DNA from 3 places in the Pseudoduganella sp. R-31 genome. Region 2 is predicted to be linked to each of the others. Evidence: predicted binding sites of a transcription regulator. Region 2 holds the regulator's gene; each other region holds the start of a gene.
What was found. Region 2 encodes LexA, which represses DNA repair genes until DNA is damaged. Its sites were predicted from a motif close to ACTGTATNNNNATACAGT; they were not measured.
Positions count from the first base shown of each region.

Region 1: a site for LexA is predicted at 3,646-3,663, ahead of recA (recombinase RecA). Genes of this name have one in related genera too.
Region 3: a site for LexA is predicted at 3,236-3,253, ahead of ACN9MY_RS27850 (DNA topoisomerase IV subunit B). Genes of this name have one in related genera too.

Region 1 is NZ_CP183986.1:6,316,892-6,323,012, reverse strand. It holds gene ACN9MY_RS28925 (sodium:solute symporter family protein) at 1-1,116, opposite strand, end outside; gene ACN9MY_RS28920 (DUF4212 domain-containing protein) at 1,113-1,382, opposite strand; gene ACN9MY_RS28915 (sensor histidine kinase N-terminal domain-containing protein) at 1,375-2,892, opposite strand; gene ACN9MY_RS28910 (response regulator) at 2,889-3,581, opposite strand; gene recA (recombinase RecA) at 3,715-4,788, shown strand; gene recX (recombination regulator RecX) at 4,919-5,377, shown strand; gene ACN9MY_RS28895 (DUF2889 domain-containing protein) at 5,509-6,075, shown strand.
Region 2 is NZ_CP183986.1:5,254,393-5,260,513, reverse strand. It holds gene ACN9MY_RS23935 (hypothetical protein) at 1-390, opposite strand, end outside; gene ACN9MY_RS23930 (alpha/beta fold hydrolase) at 496-1,524, opposite strand; gene lexA (transcriptional repressor LexA) at 1,729-2,418, opposite strand; gene ACN9MY_RS23920 (hypothetical protein) at 2,549-3,010, shown strand; gene rpsF (30S ribosomal protein S6) at 3,251-3,631, shown strand; gene priB (primosomal replication protein N) at 3,650-3,943, shown strand; gene rpsR (30S ribosomal protein S18) at 3,975-4,265, shown strand; gene rplI (50S ribosomal protein L9) at 4,300-4,752, shown strand; gene ACN9MY_RS23895 (replicative DNA helicase) at 4,849-6,121, shown strand, end outside.
Region 3 is NZ_CP183986.1:6,110,675-6,116,795, reverse strand. It holds gene parC (DNA topoisomerase IV subunit A) at 1-1,083, opposite strand, end outside; gene ACN9MY_RS27850 (DNA topoisomerase IV subunit B) at 1,212-3,212, opposite strand; gene ACN9MY_RS27845 (response regulator) at 3,341-4,156, shown strand; gene ACN9MY_RS27840 (TorF family putative porin) at 4,259-4,969, shown strand; gene ACN9MY_RS27835 (potassium-transporting ATPase subunit F) at 5,161-5,250, shown strand; gene kdpA (potassium-transporting ATPase subunit KdpA) at 5,252-6,121, shown strand, end outside.

The sequences.
Region 1 (6,121 bases), 1.1 Mb from region 2:
GTTGCGCTTCTGGTCCGACTGCTCGCGGTCGGCGCCGGGAAAAGGCTCGGCGTGCTTCACCAGTTCGCGTCCGCGCGCCAGGTTGTAGTTACGCTGCGCGGTCCACACGACGGCCGCGTCTTCCACGGTTTTCGGATAGTTGGCCAGTGCCCGTTCTGCAGCGCGGATTTCCAGCAGCGAGCCATTGCGCTGCTTGACCATGTCCAGGTTGTGCTGCGCCTCGAGCCGGCCCGAATCCCAAGAGGCGGGCAAGCCGTGCAGCCGCACGCCGAAATCGTCGGCGCGCTGCAGGAACACTTCGCGCACCTCGGCCTCTTTCTCGTCGCGCGCCAGCTGTGTCTCGCGTGCGCTGAGCTTGGGCAGCAGCTTGCCGTAGGCGACCTGCGGTACCGGATTGCCGCCGTGCTTGACCGCCAGCCACATGGCCGGCATCAGGAAGGCCACCAGGATGATGATGTACTGCGCCACCTGCGTCCAGGTAATGGCCCGCATGCCGCCCAGGAAGGAGCACACCAGGATCGACGCCAGGCCGAGGAAGATGCCGACCGAGAAATCGACGCCGGTAAAGCGCGAAGCGATCAGTCCCACAGCGTAGATCTGCGCCACCACGTAGGTGAAGGAAACGATGATGGTGGCGCCGACAGCCATCAGCCGCACGGCGCGGCCGTTGTAGCCGCCGCCGTAGCGCGCCGCGAAAAAGTCGGGGATCGTGTACTGGCCGAACTTGCGCAGGTAGGGCCCGATCAGCAGCGCCACCAGGCAGTAGCCGCCGGTCCAGCCCATGATGTAGGCCAGGCCGTCGAAGCCGTGCAGGTACAGGCCACCGGCCAGCGAAATGAAGGACGCGGCCGAAATCCAGTCGGCCGCCGTGGCCATGCCGTTGAACAGCGAGGGCACTCGCCTTCCCGCCACGTAATACTCCGCCACGTTGGAAGTGCGGCTGATCACCCCGATCGCCGCGTACAGGATGATGGTGGCGAACATGAACAGGTAGCCGATCCACAGGCGCGGCATGCCTTCCTTTTCCAGCATCGCCAGCGCGAGCAGGAACATGGCGAAGCAGCCGGTAAAGATCGTGTAGTAGCGCTGCAGCTTGCGGAAGAAGGGCGTCCTCATGCCTGGCCCCCGCTTTCGCGCAACTGCTCGCTTCTATAGCGCCGCTCCAGCGCGCGCATGCGCCAGGCATAGAAGCCGATGATGGCAAGGTAGATCAGCGAAGCGCCTTGCGCCGCCAGGTAGAACGACAGCGGCCAGCCGAAGATCGACAGCCCGCTCAATTCGCGCGCGAAGAAAATGATGCAGAACGTGGTGAGCAGCCAGGTGGCCAGCAGCCAGCCGGTCATGCGGCGTACGCGGCGCCAGTGGCGCTCGAGCTTATCCAAAATGCGGTACCTCTTCTTCTTCGGGCGGCGTGTCCGGCACGCGCAGCGGGAACGTCACGCGGAACAGGCAGCCCGGATATTTCGGGTCGGTGGTGCGCGGGTTGGCGAACAGGTCGACTTCCGCATCGTGCTGCTGCGCCACTTCGCGCACGATCGGCAGGCCCAGGCCGGAGCCCTCGGTATTGCTGCCCAGGATGCGGTAGAAGCGCTCGAACACATGGCCGCGTTCCGCCGCCGGGATGCCGGGGCCGTTGTCTTCTACTTCGAGCAGGGCATGCCTGCCTGTGCGGCGCACGCGCACCGTGACGGCGCTGCCGCGCGGCGTGTAGCGCAAGGCATTGTCGATCAGGTTGGACAGCATCTCGCGCAGCATCATCGCGTTGCCGGAAATCGGCACGTCCTCGGTCGGCGGTTCATAGCCAAGGTCGATGCCGTAGTTGAAGGACGCCTGCACCCAGTCGTGCACCGTGCTGCGCGCCACTTCGCCCAGCTCCAGCGGCTCCATCGCGGTGCCGGCCTGCGGCTGGTTCTCGGCGCGTGCCAGTGCCAGCAGCTGGTTGACCAGGCGGGTGGCCGCCTGCGACGACTTGGCCAGCTGTTCCAGCGAACGGTGCACCTCGGCCTGGTCGGTCTGGCGCAGCGCCAGTTCCGATTGGGTGCGCATGCCGGCCAGCGGGGTTTTCATCTGGTGCGCAGCGTCGGCGATGAAACGCTTTTGCGAATCGATCGACAGTTTGAGGCGCTCCAGCATTTCATTGAGCGACTTGACCAGCGGCGTGATTTCTTCCGGCACCTGGCGCGGCGGGATCGGGCTCAGGTCGTCCGACGGGCGGGCGCGGATGCGCTCCTGCAGTTCACGCAGCGGCAGCAGCCCGCGCGACAGCGCAAACCACACCAGGGCCAGCACGATCGGCAGGATGATGAACTGCGGCAGGATCACGCCCTTGATGATTTCATTGGCCAGCTTGGCGCGCTTTTCCAGCGTTTCGCCGACTTGCACCAGGGCCAGGCGCTGCGGCTGCGCCTTGTCTTCTTCCAGGTTGACCCAGGTCCAGGCGATGCGGATCGGCGTGCCGTGCAGGGTGGAGTTGCGGAACAGGACCGCGCCGGCGCGGATGTCCTGCAGCTCGGGATCCTGCTTCGGCGGCGGCGGCAGGTCGCGGTCGCCGTCGACGTGGGCGCCGGTCGGGCTGCTGACCTGGTAATAGATATTGTCCACGTCGTCGGCACGCAGGATGTCGCGCGCCGGGCCGGGCAGGCGGGGAATCACGCCGGCCACTTCGCGCACCTGCTGCGTGAGCACGGTGACGGTGTCTTCCAGCGCATGGTCGAAGGGCTGGTTGGCGATCGACTTCGCCACCAGGTAGGTGATGGCGATGCTCATTGGCCACAGCAGCAGCAGGGGAGCGAGCATCCAGTCGAGGATCTCGCCGAACAGCGAGTGCTGGATCTCGTTCTCTTCGGCGGCCGGGGCATGGTCCCAGTCGGCGGCCTGCTGCTCGCCGTTCACGGTGCAGCCGGCGGTTGCGGCGGGTTGAATTTCTCCAGGCAGTAGCCGAGCCCGCGCACGGTGGCGATGCGGATGCCGCCCACTTCAATCTTCTTGCGCAGGCGGTGCACGTACACCTCGATGGCGTTGTTGCTGACCTCTTCGCCCCATTCGCACAGGTGGTCCACCAGCTGTTCTTTCGACACCAGGCGCCCGGTGCGCGCCAGCAGGATTTCCAGCAGGCCCAGTTCACGCGCCGACAGGTCCAGCATCTGCTCGTTGATATAGGCGCTGCGCCCGACCTGGTCGTAGGTGAGGGGGCCGTGCTTGACGACGGTGGAGCCGCCGCCCTGGCCGCGCCGGGTCAGGGCGCGCACCCGCGCTTCCAGCTCGGACAGCGCGAACGGCTTGGCCATGTAATCGTCGGCGCCCAGGTCGAGGCCGTTGACCCGCTGCTCGACCGAATCGGCGGCGGTCAGGATCAGCACCGGCAGCAGCGAGCCGCGCGTGCGCAGGCGGCGCAGCACTTCCAGCCCGGACATCTTGGGCAGGCCCAGGTCCAGGATCAGCAGGTCGAATTCCTGGGTGGACAGGGCCGTGTCCGCCTCCTGCCCGTTTTTTACGCAGTCGATCGCATAGCCGGACTGGCGCAGGGAGCGCGTCAGGCCGTCCGCGAGGACGCTGTCATCTTCGGCTAATAGGATACGCATAAGGACACTGTACTCCAGCCGTTTGACTTTTCGCAAAGTTTGCAAAAAGGGGCTTGTCAAAAGCACTGTAATTTTATACAGTACCACCTGTACAACGTAGTGACCCAATTCATTTAGCCCGCGAAAGAACATCATGGACGACAAAAAAGGCGCAGTACCTGCATCGGAAAAAGCCAAGGCCCTGGCGGCCGCACTGGCCCAGATTGAAAAGCAGTTTGGCAAAGGCTCCGTGATGCGCATGGACGCATCCGCCCCGATCGAGGAAGTGCAGACTGTCTCCACCGGCTCCCTGGGCCTGGATATCGCGCTGGGCGTAGGCGGCCTGCCACGCGGCCGTGTGGTGGAAATCTACGGTCCTGAATCTTCCGGTAAAACCACCCTGACCCTGCAAGCCATCGCTGAAATGCAGAAAATGGGCGGCACCTGCGCCTTCATCGACGCGGAACACGCGCTGGACGTGGTGTATGCCCAAAAACTGGGCGTCAACCTGCACGAGCTGCTGATCTCCCAGCCGGATACCGGCGAACAGGCCCTGGAAATCTGCGACGCGCTGGTGCGCTCCGGTTCCGTGGACCTGATCGTGGTCGACTCGGTTGCCGCGCTGACCCCGAAAGCCGAAATCGAAGGCGATATGGGCGACTCCCTGCCGGGCCTGCAGGCGCGACTGATGTCCCAGGCGCTGCGCAAGCTGACCGGCACCATCAACCGCACCAACACCCTGGTAATCTTCATTAACCAGATCCGCATGAAGATCGGCGTGATGTTCGGCTCGCCGGAAACCACCACCGGCGGCAATGCCCTGAAGTTTTACGCTTCCGTGCGCCTCGACATCCGCCGTACCGGCTCGATCAAGTCGGGCGACGAGGTGATCGGCAACGAGACCAAGGTCAAGGTGGTCAAGAACAAGATTGCGCCGCCGTTCAAGGAAGCCCACTTCGACATCCTGTATGGCGAAGGCACCTCGCGCGAAGGCGAAATCATCGACCTGGGCGTGGAAGCCAAGATCGTCGAGAAGTCGGGTTCCTGGTACAGCTACGGCGGCGAGCGTATCGGCCAGGGCAAGGACAATGCCCGTTCCTTCCTCAAGGAGCGTCCGGCACTGGCGCGTGAAATCGAGAACAAGGTACGTGCGGCGCTGGGCGTGCGTGAGCTGCCGGCCGTTTCCGATGATGGCGAAGAAGCGCCGAAGCTGCGCGCGGTCGACTAAAACCGGTAAGGCAGCCGGATGGCCGTCCCGTCTGACCCGCAGGGTCAGACACTGGTATGCCGGAGCCACAGGCCGTAGATCAGAAGGTGTCTGACCCTGCGGGTCAGACATCGGTTTACCGGTTTAACAGATGCCCCTCCCCAAACCCACCCTAAAAGCCCGTGCCCTGCGCCTGCTCAGCCAGCGCGAGCACAGCCGCCTCGAACTCGCCCGCAAGCTGCAACGCCACGCGGAAGAGGGCGACGACATCGAAGCCCTGCTCAACTTCCTCGAGCAAAACAAATGGCTCTCTGAAGAGCGCTTCTCCGAAAACCTGGTGCACCGCCGCGCCGCCCGCTATGGCAACAGCCGCATCGTGGCCGAACTGCAGCACCACGGCATCGGCGGCGAGATGCTGGCCGAAGTCAAGGAAAGCCTGAAAGAAGACGAAGTCGAGCGCTGCTGCGAAGTGTGGCGCCGCAAATTCGGCGAAGTGGCCGAAGATCCCGAAGGCCGCCAGAAGCAATTGCGCTTCCTCATGTCGCGCGGCTTCTCACAAAAGGCCATCCGCACCGCCATGAAGGGCACCATGCCCGACGAGGACTTTTAAATTGGCCTGACAAGGTGTGCTACACTTCGAGAGTTTTATGCAGCACCGCGGGTGCGGTGGTTGTCCGTAGAAGCTGCGGCGTACTGATTAGCTGCTTATAATTTTGGCCACTTTTGAGTGGCATCGGTCTTATGTCCTTGTCAAATCCAGTCTCCCGACGTGCGCTGCGGCATACGCGCGCCATAGACATCCAGGCGTATTCACGCGAGGATGGCCTGTGGGATCTTGACGCCCATATCACGGACATCAAATCCTTCGACACCATGCTGGCATCGGGCCCGCGCAAGGGCAACGAAGCCCTGCACGACCTGTGGCTGCGCGTGACCGTCGATAAGCAGCTGACCATCGTCGATGCCGAAGCAAGTTCGGACGCTGCTCCCTATCCTGGCCATTGCAACACGATCGGCCCTGCCTACAAAGCCTTGATCGGCCTGAACCTGATGAAGGGTTTTCGCCATGCAGTCAAGGAAAGGCTGGCCGGCGTACAAGGCTGTACCCACCTGACAGAATTGGCCCTGGTGCTGCCGACGGCAGCCGTGCAAGCCTTTGCCAACGATGTCTGGCCAGTGAACGAGCGCTCCAGCACTGCGACAGAAAAACCGTTCCAACTTGACAAGTGCCACGCCCTCAAGACCGATGGCGGGGCAGTTGCCGAGTTCTACCCACGCTGGTACGTCAACAAGACGGAAGCAGCCTAGGTGCTGTACAAAATACATCTAACCAACAAACAGGTATTCGAAAGAA
Region 2 (6,121 bases):
GCCTTCGTCGGTGTGATAGGACACTTCTTCGTTCCCGCCCGGCCATTGGTATTTGTCGTGCTCCAGCCGGATGTCGTAAGACAGGCGCAGGCGGCGGTCGCCGTCCACGTCGTATTCGCCTTCGCCCTTGTCTTTCAGGACGACGGCATTGCCGGCCATGTCGTGCACTTGCAGTTTTTCGATCAGGTCGGCTTGGCCGTTTTTGAGCTGCGGTATCGGCATGCAGTTGAACAGCGCGAGGTCGCGGCCCTCGACCCAGACGTCGGCTTCGACGTGGGCGCGTTTGGCATCCTTGTCGATGCTGAGGCGGTAGTGGTTGGCCTGGTTGTCGAAGGCGAACGCGGATTGCGCCGCCAGCATCGCAGCTGCGATGCAGAAAGGCTTGAACATCAAATCTCCCCGGTTGTGGTGTGCTTTTTGTGACTGTAAGTGAGCGCAGCCACCCGGGGAGCGTGGCTGCGACGAAATGCAGGATTGGCTAGACAGGCTGCAGGTTTAGCGTAGCGCTTTTTCCACAATGGCCTTCATGGCAGGCATGGCGCAGCGCAGCGCTGCGTGGCCACAGTCGGTGTCAAGCACGGTGGCTTCTTCCTTGCGCAGCTTGGAGAAGGCGATTGCCGGCCCAGGGTTGACCAAATGGTCTTGGGCTGCATTGATCGGGACCAGTCGCGCCTTGATGCGCGGCGCCGCGTCTTCCAGCTTGCCGCCCTGGGCGATATCGTGGCCCAGTACAGCGCGGATCTGCCAGAGGGAATTGTTGGCGTCAGTGCCGTCAGGATCGGAGGCCTGGCTCTCGCGGAAGAATTTTTCAAAGTCCTTCGGCGCGGTGCGTGCGCTGCGATGCGCCGGGCTGTCGAAGTTCATTGCGAACAGCAGGTTATACATCGGCAGCGGCGGGTTCTGGGCATAGCGGCCGCCTGCGTAGGCTGGCTCGTCAAGTACCGACTTTTCAACGATGCGCAGGAACAGCATGTCGGACGATGTCAGTCGCGGTGTGCCGGCGATGGGAATGGCTACGTCCATGAAGCCCGGGTAGCTGGCGGCCCATTGGAAGGCCTGCATGCCGCCCATCGAGTAGCCCATGACGGCGTGAAGGTGCTTGATGCCCAGTTTTTCGGTCAGGAGCTTGTGCTGGCTGGCGACCATGTCGCGTACCGAGAACTGCGGAAAGGAGGGGCCTGGTTGGGTCTTGCTGTTTGAAGGGGAGCAGGATACGCCATTGCCCAGTGCATCGACCACGATCACGTACCATGGCGCCGGATCGAACAGGGCGCCGCTTTGCAGCATCCCTGCCGCATCGCGGCTGGTGCCGGTGTGCCAGGTCGTGAACAGGATGACGTTTGATTTGTCAGCGTTGAGGGTGCCGAAAGTACGGTAGCCGATCGAGCAATCGTTGATGGTGGCTTTGTTTTCAAGCTGCAGGTCGCCCATGTTGGCGAACTGCTGTTGCGGGGCGGCGGCGTATGCGGTGGAAATGGACAGCGCCAAGGCGCACAGGATCGAGCTGATACGGCGGACGTGCATGTGATCTCCTCTCCTTTTTTCGATGCAAGAAGGATAACTCGAGCGGCCCTTGTCATGGAACCCGAGTGCGACAGAATGCAGAAATGGGGGCGCAGGCTGGCTTAAAACGGCATGCTGGCCAGCGGAGGGGCAGGGATTGCGCCAGCCGGGCCAGCGCGGGAGAAAGGCCCAGGGCGCACGTCGCACCCCGAGCGCAGGACGGTCTTAGTGCCAGGTTCGCATCAGGCCAACGGCCAGGCCTTCCAGGGCGAAGTCGTCTTCTTCGGTCACTGTGATCACCTTGAAGTCCGGATTTTCCGGCAGCAGTTCGATCTTGCTGCCGGTTTTGCGGTAGGTCTTGACGGTGACATCGTTGCCGATGCGGGCCACCACGACCTGGCCATTGCGGGCGCTGTCGGTCTTTTTCACGGCCAGCAGGTCGCCGTCCATGATGCCGATGTCGCGCATCGATTCACCGCGCACCTTCAGCAGGAAGTCCGGCTTGGCCGAGAACAGCTTGGGGTCGACGCTGTAGGTGGTCTCCAGGTTTTCCTGGGCCAGGATGGGCGAGCCGGCGGCGACGCGGCCGATCAGCGGCAGGGAAACCAGCATGCCGGCCGGGACGGCTGGCATGTCGTCGAATTCGACATTGGCACGAGCGGCCGGGCGCGGCGCTGCTGCACCGGTCGCCGGGCCGCCGAAGTTGCCGGTCAGGCGAATGCCGCGCGAGGTGCCGGCGGTAATTTCGATGGCGCCCTTGCGTTGCAGGGCTTTCAAGTGTTCTTCTGCAGCATTGGCGGACTTGAAGCCAAGCTCCGCCGCGATTTCGGCGCGGGTAGGCGGGAAGCCGGTGCTGTCGATCGCATCCTTGATCAGGTTGAGGATCTGTTCTTGTCGTGCTGTGAGCTTGATCATGGCGCTATGGTGAACTGTGGATATAGACAGTCTGTATTTTTGTACAGTATGAAAGGAATTGCAAGCAAATTTGTTGCAATGACAGAAAATATTCGGCTTAATAATGTTTCGACAACCATTGGAGGGCAGGATGGGACGGTTTGCTTTCTTGCTGGCGGCGGGGATTTCCTTGTTCGGTGCCGTGATTCATTTCGCGGCGCCTTGGCTGGGGCCGGAGTGGTATGCCTTCCTGCAGGCGCCGCCCAAGGTCGTTGCATCAGCCCGCGCCGGGACGTGGTTCGCGCCGGCTGGCGCGGTAGTCATAGGGGCCTTGATGTTGATCTGCTCCTTGTATGCGCTGGCTGGCGCAGGGCGCTTGCGCTGGTTGCCATTTGCGCAAATGGCGCAGGGCACGATTGCTGCGATTTGCCTGCTGCGCGGGCTGCTGGTGGTGCCTTACTTGTACAAATTCCCCGATCGTGTGTGGACGTTTGATGTGGTCGCCTCCCTGGTCTGGCTGGCGGCCGGGCTCGGGTTCCTCGCCGGGATCTTGCAATCGTCTGAGGCGACGCAGCCTGCCATGGCGGCGAGGGGCGAAGCCTCAGGCGATTAAGCCGCAGGCAAGCAGCGCGTCATCCAGGGTTCTTACCTGGAGCAATGCAAGGGCGCAGCTTCCAGGCGGCGTCGACTGGTCCATGCCCCGGCATGCCAGCCCAGCGGGCAGGGGGCTTTGCGCGCCATCAGTAAACCTTGAGCCGGCCGGCAAAGTCTGCTATGCTTGCGGGCTTACCTCTTCCCACACCCGTCTTGACGCCGGGGTGGGCTATATTCACAGTCCTTAAGGGAGTTATTAATGCGTCACTACGAAATCGTATTTATCGTCCACCCGGACCAAAGCGAGCAAGTGCCCGCGATGATCGAACGTTACAAGACCAGCGTGACCTCGCGCGGCGGTAACGTGCACCGTGTTGAAGATTGGGGCCGCCGTCAAATGGCGTACTCGATCCAGAAACTGGCCAAGGCACACTACATCTGCCTGAACATCGAATGCGACAACGAGACCCTGGTTGAGCTGGAAACCGCATTCAAATTCAATGATGCCGTGCTGCGTCACCTGACCGTCAAGATGAAGAAAGCGGAAACCGCTCCTTCCCCGATGATGAAGTCGGTCCAGCGTGAAGACGCGGCCAAGAGCCATCGCGCCGAAGCCCCAGCAGCTCCTGCAGCGGCCTAATTCCTGACAGGAGACGGTCTGTACAACCAGCTCCGGGTTACCGCCCTGATCGCCGAACGGGATGAGATTCGATACACCCCGGCCGGCCTGCCGATTGTGAATGCAAGCTTGCAGCACAGTTCGCAGCAGACAGAGGCAGGCATTGCCCGACTGACCGAGTTTGAAGTCCCTGCCGTTGCGGCAGGTGAGTTGTCAAAACGATTCAGTCAGGCGCCCCTTGGAGGCTTGTACGAGTTCACCGGTTTCCTGGCCAAGAAGAACCGCAATAGCAGAACCCTGGTGTTTCACATCATTGATTTTCGTGCTGTCTAAACAGCGCAATTTTTAAATACAGGAGCCTAAAATGGCATTCGGTAAAAAGTTCGACAAAAACAAGCTCAAGCTGAAAGAAAAGCGCAAGCAACAAAACCCACTGTTCAAGCGCAAGAAGTTCTGCCGCTTCACCGCCGCTGGCGTTGAGCAAGTGGACTACAAAGACGTAGACACCCTGAAAGATTTCATCCAGGAAAACGGCAAGATCATGCCAGCACGCCTGACCGGCACCAAGGCGCACTACCAGCGCCAAGTTGACACCGCGATCAAGCGCGCCCGCTACCTGGCCCTGCTGCCATACACCGATCTGCACCACGCTTAATTAGCGATCAGATCAGAGATCCTGGAGAATTAATATGCAAATCATCCTGCTGGAAAAAGTTGTTAACGTCGGCAACCTGGGCGACGTGGTGAAAGTGAAAGACGGCTACGCCCGTAACTTCCTGATCCCTCAGAAACTGGCACGCCGCGCTACCGCTGCTGCTGTTGCTGAATTCGAAGCCAAGCGCGCCGAACTGGAAAAAGCTGCTGCCGCCAAGCTGGCTGCTGCCCAAGCCCAAGGCGAGAAGCTGAACGGCATGACCGTGACCGTGTCGCAGAAAGCCGGCGTTGACGGCCGCCTGTTCGGTTCCGTGACCAACTTCGACATCGCTGAAGCCCTGACCAAAGCTGGCTTCGCAGTGGAAAAGTCCGCTGTGCGCCTGCCAACCGGTCCTCTGAAAACCACCGGCGAGTTCCCAGTGGCTGTTGCCCTGCACACCGACGTGGTCGCAGAAGTGACCGTGGCTGTTGTTGGCGAAGCTGCTTAATCAGCGTCGTAAATACAGCAAGAAAGCCGGGTTCGCCCGGCTTTTTTTATTTTCAGGGATTATTACGGCGTTGCCGAAGCAGGTATAATGCGCGCCATGAACGCCGCACCCCAGTCCGACCCACAAGTCGATTCCCTCCGCATCCCGCCGCACTCGATCGAGGCAGAGCAATCTGTCATCGGTGGTTTGTTGCGTGACAACGCGGCGTGGGACCGTATTGCGGACTTCATGAATGCGGAAGACTTCTACCGCTACGACCACCGCATCATCTTCGAGCAGATGATTCGCCTGATTAACTCGGGCAAGCCGGCCGACGTGGTGACCGTGTTCGAGGCCCTCAGCATGCTGGGCAAGGCGGAAGAGGTGGGCGGCATGGCCTACCTGAACGCCATGGCGCAGAACACCCCTTCGGCCGCCAATATCCGCCGCTATGCGGAAATCGTGCGTGACCGCGGCGTGCTGCGCAAGCTGATTACCGTGGCCGACGAAGTGTCGGGCAACGCCTTCAGCCCGCAGGGCAAGGACGTGAAGCAGATCCTGGACGAGGCGGAAGCAAAGATTTTCGCCATCGCCGAAGCCGGTTCGCGCGGCGCCGCCGGTTGGCTGCCGGTGCAGCCGCTGCTGACCCAGGTGGTGGAGCGTATCGACGAACTGTATTCGCGCGACTCCAGCTCCGAAATCACCGGCGTGCCGACCGGCTGGACCGACCTGGATAAAATGACTTCCGGCCTGCAGCCTGGCGACATGGTGGTTGTTGCTGGCAGGCCATCAATGGGCAAGACCGCATTTTCCATGAACATCGCCGAAAACGTGGCGGTGGAGGCGGGCCTGCCGGTCGCCGTGTTCTCGATGGAGATGGGCGGCGTGCAGCTGGCCATGCGTATGCTTGGCTCGGTCGGCCTGCTGGACCAGCACCGCCTGCGTACCGGCAAACTGATCGACGAGGATTGGCCGCGCCTGACGCACGCCATCCAGAAAATGAATGAAGCCCAGGTCTACATCGACGAGACCCCGGCACTGAACCCGATCGAGATGCGCGCCCGTGCGCGCCGCCTGGCCCGCCAATGCGGCAAGCTGGGCCTGATCGTGGTCGACTACCTGCAACTGATGCAGGGCAGCCAGCCGGGCGACAACCGCTCGGCCGAGATCTCCGAGATCTCGCGTTCCCTGAAGGGACTGGCCAAAGAGCTGCATTGCCCCGTCATTGCGCTATCCCAGCTGAACCGCTCGCTGGAACAACGTCCCAATAAACGTCCCGTCATGTCCGACCTGCGCGAATCCGGCGCTATCGAGCAGGACGCGGACGTGATCATTTTCCTGTATCGCGACGAAGTCTATAACCCGGACTCGCCGGATAAAGGTACCGCCG
Region 3 (6,121 bases), 860 kb from region 2:
GTGCGCCAGCAGCATGTGCATGAACTCGGTCTGGTTCTGGTTCTTCGATTTAGGCTCGAACACCAGGCGCACAGCGGCCTCGCGGCCGGATTCGTCGCGCACCTTGTCCAGCTGGCCAAGCAGCAGGCCCTTCAGCGCAACCTGTTCCGGCGATAGGGCTTTCTTGCCCAGTTTGACCTTTGGATTGGTCAGCTCTTCGATTTCTTCCAGCACCTTCTGCGATGAAGTACCTGGGGGAAGTTCGTATACAACTGCCTGCCACTGGCCGCGCGCCAGTTCTTCGATCTTCCAGCGAGCGCGTACCTTCATCGAGCCGCGGCCGGACGCGTACATGTCGTCCAGTTGCGCGCGCGGAGTGATCAACTGGCCGCCGCCAGGGAAGTCCGGGCCCGGGATCAGTTCCATCAGTTCCGCGTGGCTGATCTTCGGATTGCGGATCATCGCCACGGCAGCTTTCGCCACCTCGGTCAGGTTGTGCGAAGGGATTTCGGTCGCCAGGCCCACAGCGATACCGGAGGCGCCGTTCAGCAGCACCATCGGCAGGCGCGCCGGCAGCAGGGCCGGTTCTTCGTACGAGCCGTCGTAGTTCGGGATGAAGTCCACGGTGCCCTGGTCGATTTCGTCCAGCAGCAGTCGCGAGATCGGGGTCAAGCGGGCTTCGGTGTATCGCATTGCCGCTGCGCCGTCGCCGTCGCGCGAGCCGAAGTTACCCTGGCCGTCGATCAGCGGATAGCGCAGCGAGAAATCCTGCGCCATGCGCACCAGCGCGTCGTACACCGACTGGTCGCCGTGCGGGTGCAATTTACCCAACACGTCGCCGACCACGGTGGCGGACTTGCGCGGCTTGGCGGTCGGGCCCAGGCCCAGTTCATTCATCGAGTACAGGATGCGGCGCTGCACCGGCTTCTGGCCGTCGCACACGTCCGGCAGGGCGCGGCCCTTGACCACGGAAATGGCGTAATCCAGGTAGGCGCGCTCGGCGAAGGTCGAAAGGGTCAGCGATTCGCCGCCGTCATCACCGCCGCTGCCGCCATTTGGCGGCAGTTCCGGGGTTGGTTCGTCAAAGAGATTTGCTTGAGTCATAGTTTTTACTTTCTAACTGGTAATTCGGCCGGGTGGCCGTCCCGTCTGACCCGCGGAGTCAGACACCAGGCCCGCACCGGTCGCGTACCAGTGTCTGACCCCGCGGGTCAGACACTGCTTTACCGGTTTTAGATATCCGCTTCCACTTCGTTGCCGTGTTCTTCAATCCACGCGCGGCGGGCGGCGGCTTCGCCTTTGCCCATCAGCATATTGAAGCGCGAGGAGGAGTAGCTGTGGTCGAAATCGCCCAGCGACACCGGCAGCAGGCGGCGGGTGTCCGGGTTCATGGTGGTTTCCCACAGCTGCTCGGCGTTCATCTCGCCCAGGCCCTTGAAGCGGGAGATGGTCCAGGAGCCTTCCTTCAAGCCGTCCTTGCGCAGCTTGTCTTCAATGGCCACCAGTTCGCCGTCGTCCAGCGCATACAGCTTCTGGATCGGCTTCTTGCCGCGCGCCGGTGCGTCAACGCGGTACAGCGGCGGACGCGCCACGCAGATGTGGCCCTTGTCGATCAGGGCAGGGAAGTGGCGGAAGAACAGGGTAAGCAGCAGCACCTGGATGTGGGAGCCGTCGACGTCCGCATCGGAGAGAATGCAGATTTTGCCGTAACGCAGGCCAGACAGGTCAGGCGAATCGCCATGATTGTGCGGATCGACGCCGATCGCCACCGCGATGTCGTGGATTTCGTTGTTGGCGTACAGGCGGTCGCGGTCAGTCTCCCAGGAGTTCAGCACCTTGCCCCGCAGCGGCAGGATGGCCTGGAACTCCTTGTCGCGGCCCATCTTGGCCGAACCGCCCGCCGAGTCGCCCTCGACCAGGAACAATTCGGTGCGGGTCATTTCGTCCGATTCGCAATCGGTCAGCTTGCCCGGCAATACAGCCACGCCTGACGACTTCTTCTTCTCGACCTTCTGCGCGGAGCGCAGGCGCGATTGGGCTTGCTTGATCACCAGCTCCGCCAGCTTCTTGCCGTAGTCGATGTGCTGGTTCAGCCACAGTTCCAGCGCGGGCTTGGAGAAGGTCGATACCAGGCGCACCGCATCGCGCGAGTTCAGGCGCTCCTTGATCTGGCCCTGGAATTGCGGGTCCAGCACCTTGGCCGACAGCACGAAGGAAGCGCGGGCAAACACGTCTTCCGGCAGCAGCTTCACGCCTTTCGGCAGCAGCGAGTGCAGCTCGACGAAGTTCTTCATTGCGCCGAACAGGCCTTCGCGCAGGCCCGATTCGTGGGTGCCGCCGTTCGGGGTCGGAATCAGGTTGACGTAGGATTCGCGCACCACGGCGCCTTCCTCGGTCCATGCCACCACCCAGGACGCGCCTTCGCCTTCGGCAAAGCCTTCCGCATCAGGGGTGGCGAACTGCTCGCCCTCGAACAGGGGGATCAGGGTTTCGCCGCCGGAGGTGGTTTGCGCCAGTTGCTCGTTCAGGTAGCCGCGCAGGCCGTCCTTGTACATCCAGGTCTGTTCGTCGCCGGTCTTGGCATTCTTCAGCGTGACCGATACGCCGGGCAGCAGCACGGCCTTGGAGCGCAGCAGGCGTTGCAGCTCGACCTGCGAGATCAGCGGCGAATCGAAATACTTCGCATCCGGCCAGGCGGTCACGCGGGTACCGGACTTCTTGCCATCCTTCGGCGCCGGCTGGGAGCTCAATGGCTCGACCAGGTCGCCGTGTTCGAAGGCGATCTGGTGGAAACCGTTGCCGGCGTCGTCTTTACGCCACACTGCAATTTCCAGGCGCTTGGACAGCGCGTTGGTGACGGATACGCCGACACCGTGCAAGCCACCCGAGAAGGCGTAAGCGCCGCCCGAGCCCTTGTCGAACTTGCCGCCCGCGTGCAGGCGGGTAAAGACGATTTCCACCGTCGGCACGTTTTCTTCAGGATGCAAGCCGACCGGAATACCACGGCCGTCGTCTTCGACGGTGATGGAACCGTCGGCATTCTGCGTCACGATGATGTTTTTGCAATGGCCGCCCAATGCTTCGTCCGAGGCATTGTCGATCACCTCCTGGATGATGTGCAGCGGGTTCTCGGTGCGGGTGTACATGCCCGGGCGCTGCTTGACGGGTTCCAGTCCTTTGAGGACGCGGATAGATGATTCGCTGTAGTCGGAAACTGGTTTTTTAGTGGCCATACGTGTTATTGGTAATGCAAAGTGCTGTGATTGTATACAGTATTTTCCGGTTTGACGGATCGCATGCTTGCGCATTCTATCCGCTACGGCCGGTGGCGCAAGGGAATCGCAGCGTTAAAATGGGTTTTATGACTACAGATCGGCGCCCGTTCGCAGTCAGGCTGGTCGGCTTCCCCCAGGAAGCCGAGCGCGCGCTCGCGCTGGGACTGGCCAAGGCGCCCGCCGACGGACCGGCCTATCTCTGCCTGACCGAAGACAGCCTGCAGGACCCTGATATTTACCTGGCCAACGGCACGGAACTGAAAGCGCTGGCAGCCATCGCATCGTTGGCTGCAGGCGACATCCGGCCGGCGCTGGTGCTGGGAGCGACCGGCGTGCTCCTGCCATATCCGAACCTGCCGCTACCAGTGCAGTGGAGCGCCATGTATGCGGAACTGGGCCGCCTGCTCCAGCGCCGCGCCGACGTGCTGGCCGGCCTGTCGGCTTCCGTCGATTCGCTGGTACCCGAGCGTCGGCGCCGCGAGCGGCTCGACCTCGATCTGACCGATCCCGCTGTCTATGAAAAGATGCGCAAGCCGCGCCGCGAGGGCGCCGTGCTGTGCGTCGATGCCAACGCCAATTTCAGCGAGCAGCTGGGCCAGTCCCTGAAACAGTTCGGCACTGCGGTGCTGTGGGCGGTGGACGGTGTGGCAGCGCTGACGCATTGCCGCCAGCAGCCGGTGGCTGTGGTACTGATCGACTTCGCCGCCCCGATCATTGACCATTACCTGCTGTGCGCCCAACTGCGCAGCCTGGAGGCGCAACCCGAAGTGATCTTCCTGGTGCAGTCGGCCCACGACTACGACCTGACGCGCGGACGTGCCGCCGGCGCCGCCGGCATGCTGGACAAGCCGCTGGCTGAACACCAGGTGCAGGCGGTGCTGCGCAAATTCATGCGGCTGTAGGTATTTTTATGCGGCGTTGATTTGTCGCTGCCTTCTATTTAGACCGTTTTTACGCGCCGATCGATACGCTTTCGTCACCTTCTTTTTGACGAAAGCGAATGTATGAAGAACGCGTTATTCCTGGCGGCGGCGATGCTGTCCGCTCCTGCCTTTGCCAATGATCTGAGCTTCAACGCTGCGCTGGCCAGCGATTACCGCTATCGCGGGATCTCGCAATCGCGCCTGCAGCCCGCGTTGCAGGCCGGCGCCGATCTTGCCGACAGGGGGACAGGCTGGTACGCGGGCGCCTGGGCATCGGCCATCAACTGGACGCGCGATGCCGGTGGGGCCGGCCGCGTGGAGCTGGATATCTACGGCGGCAAGCGCGGCCAACTGACGGCAGATGTCAGCTACGACGCGGGCGTGCTGACCTATGTTTATAAGGGGCGCATCCCAGGCCTCGATAACCCTGACACGACGGAGATCCACGGCCAGCTTGGATACGGCCCGGCGACCTTGAAATACTCGCATTCCGTGACCAGCCTGTTCGGCTTCGCCGACAGCAAAAACTCCGGCTACCTGGACCTGGGCGCAAATGTCGATGCGGGCGCCGGCTACACCATCAACCTGCACGCTGGCCACCAGCGCGTGAAAAACAATGGCGTCGCCGACTACAGCGACTGGAAGCTGGGCGTGAGCAAAGACCTGGGCATCGCCAGCGTGCAGCTGGCTGCCGTCGGCACCAATGCCGGCAAGGCAGCCTACGCCTCGCCAGCCAACGGCAAGTTCCTGGGCAAGAGCGCCTTGCAGCTCACGGTCAGCCGGACCTTCTGATTTTTACACCTTGTTTACACCGCTTTGCCGAGTCTTTACACCGAATTTAGGCGTGTCTCGATAAGCTGGTTCGCATGCAAACAAGACCTTTCGGGGAACCTGATGGACATCGTTTTTATTGGCGCAATCGTCGCCTTTTTCGTGCTGGTTGTCGCCATGGCGGCCGGTTGCGACAAGCTGGGAGGGAAGCAATGAATATCTTTTATCTCATCGGCTCCGTCGCCACGGCCGGCTTGCTGGTCTACCTGCTGGCTGCCCTTCTGAAAGCGGAGGACCTGTAATATGACCCCCCAATCCTTCCTGCTGCTGGCCGTCTTCCTGCTGGTCCTGGTCGCCGCAGCGTGGCCGCTCGGCGCCTTGCTGGCTCGCGTGGCCGATGGCAGCAAAATCCCTGGCCTTGGCTGGCTGGCTGCAGTCGAAAGGCTGCTGTATCGTGCCGCTGGCGTGCCGGGCGACGAAGCGCAGCGAGGCATGGGCTGGAAGGCCTACGCCAAGGCACTTCTGGTCTTCAATCTCGTTGGCACCCTGTTTGTCTACGCTGTTCAGCGCTTGCAGGCCTGGCTGCCGCTTAACCCCCAGGGCCTGCCTGGCGTCAGTCCGGACTCCTCCTTCAATACCGCCGTCAGCTTTGTGGCCAACACCAACTGGCAAGGCTATGCGGGCGAACAGACCATGAGCTATTTGAGCCAGATGCTGGCGCTCGCCGGCCAGAACTTCTTCTCGGCGGCCACCGGCATTGCCGTGGCCTTTGCCCTGATCCGCGGTTTCGCCGCGCGCTCGGCAAAGTCGATCGGCAACTTCTGGGTCGACCTGACCCGCACCGTGCTGTACGTATTGCTGCCTTTGTCCTTTGTCTTTGCAGTATTCCTGGTCGGCCAGGGATCGATCCAGAACTTTTCCGCCTATAAGGAAGTGAACCTGGTGGAACCGGTGACTTATACCGTCCCGGGCGCCACGCCCGAGGCCCCTGCCCAAACCCAGAGCGTGGCCACGCAAACCATCGCGATGGGCCCAGTCGCTTCGCAGGAAGCGATCAAGATGCTGGGCACCAATGGCGGCGGCTTCTTCAACGCCAACTCGGCGCACCCGTATGAGAACCCGACGCCGCTGTCCAACTTCGCACAGATGCTCGCCATCTTCCTGATCCCCGCC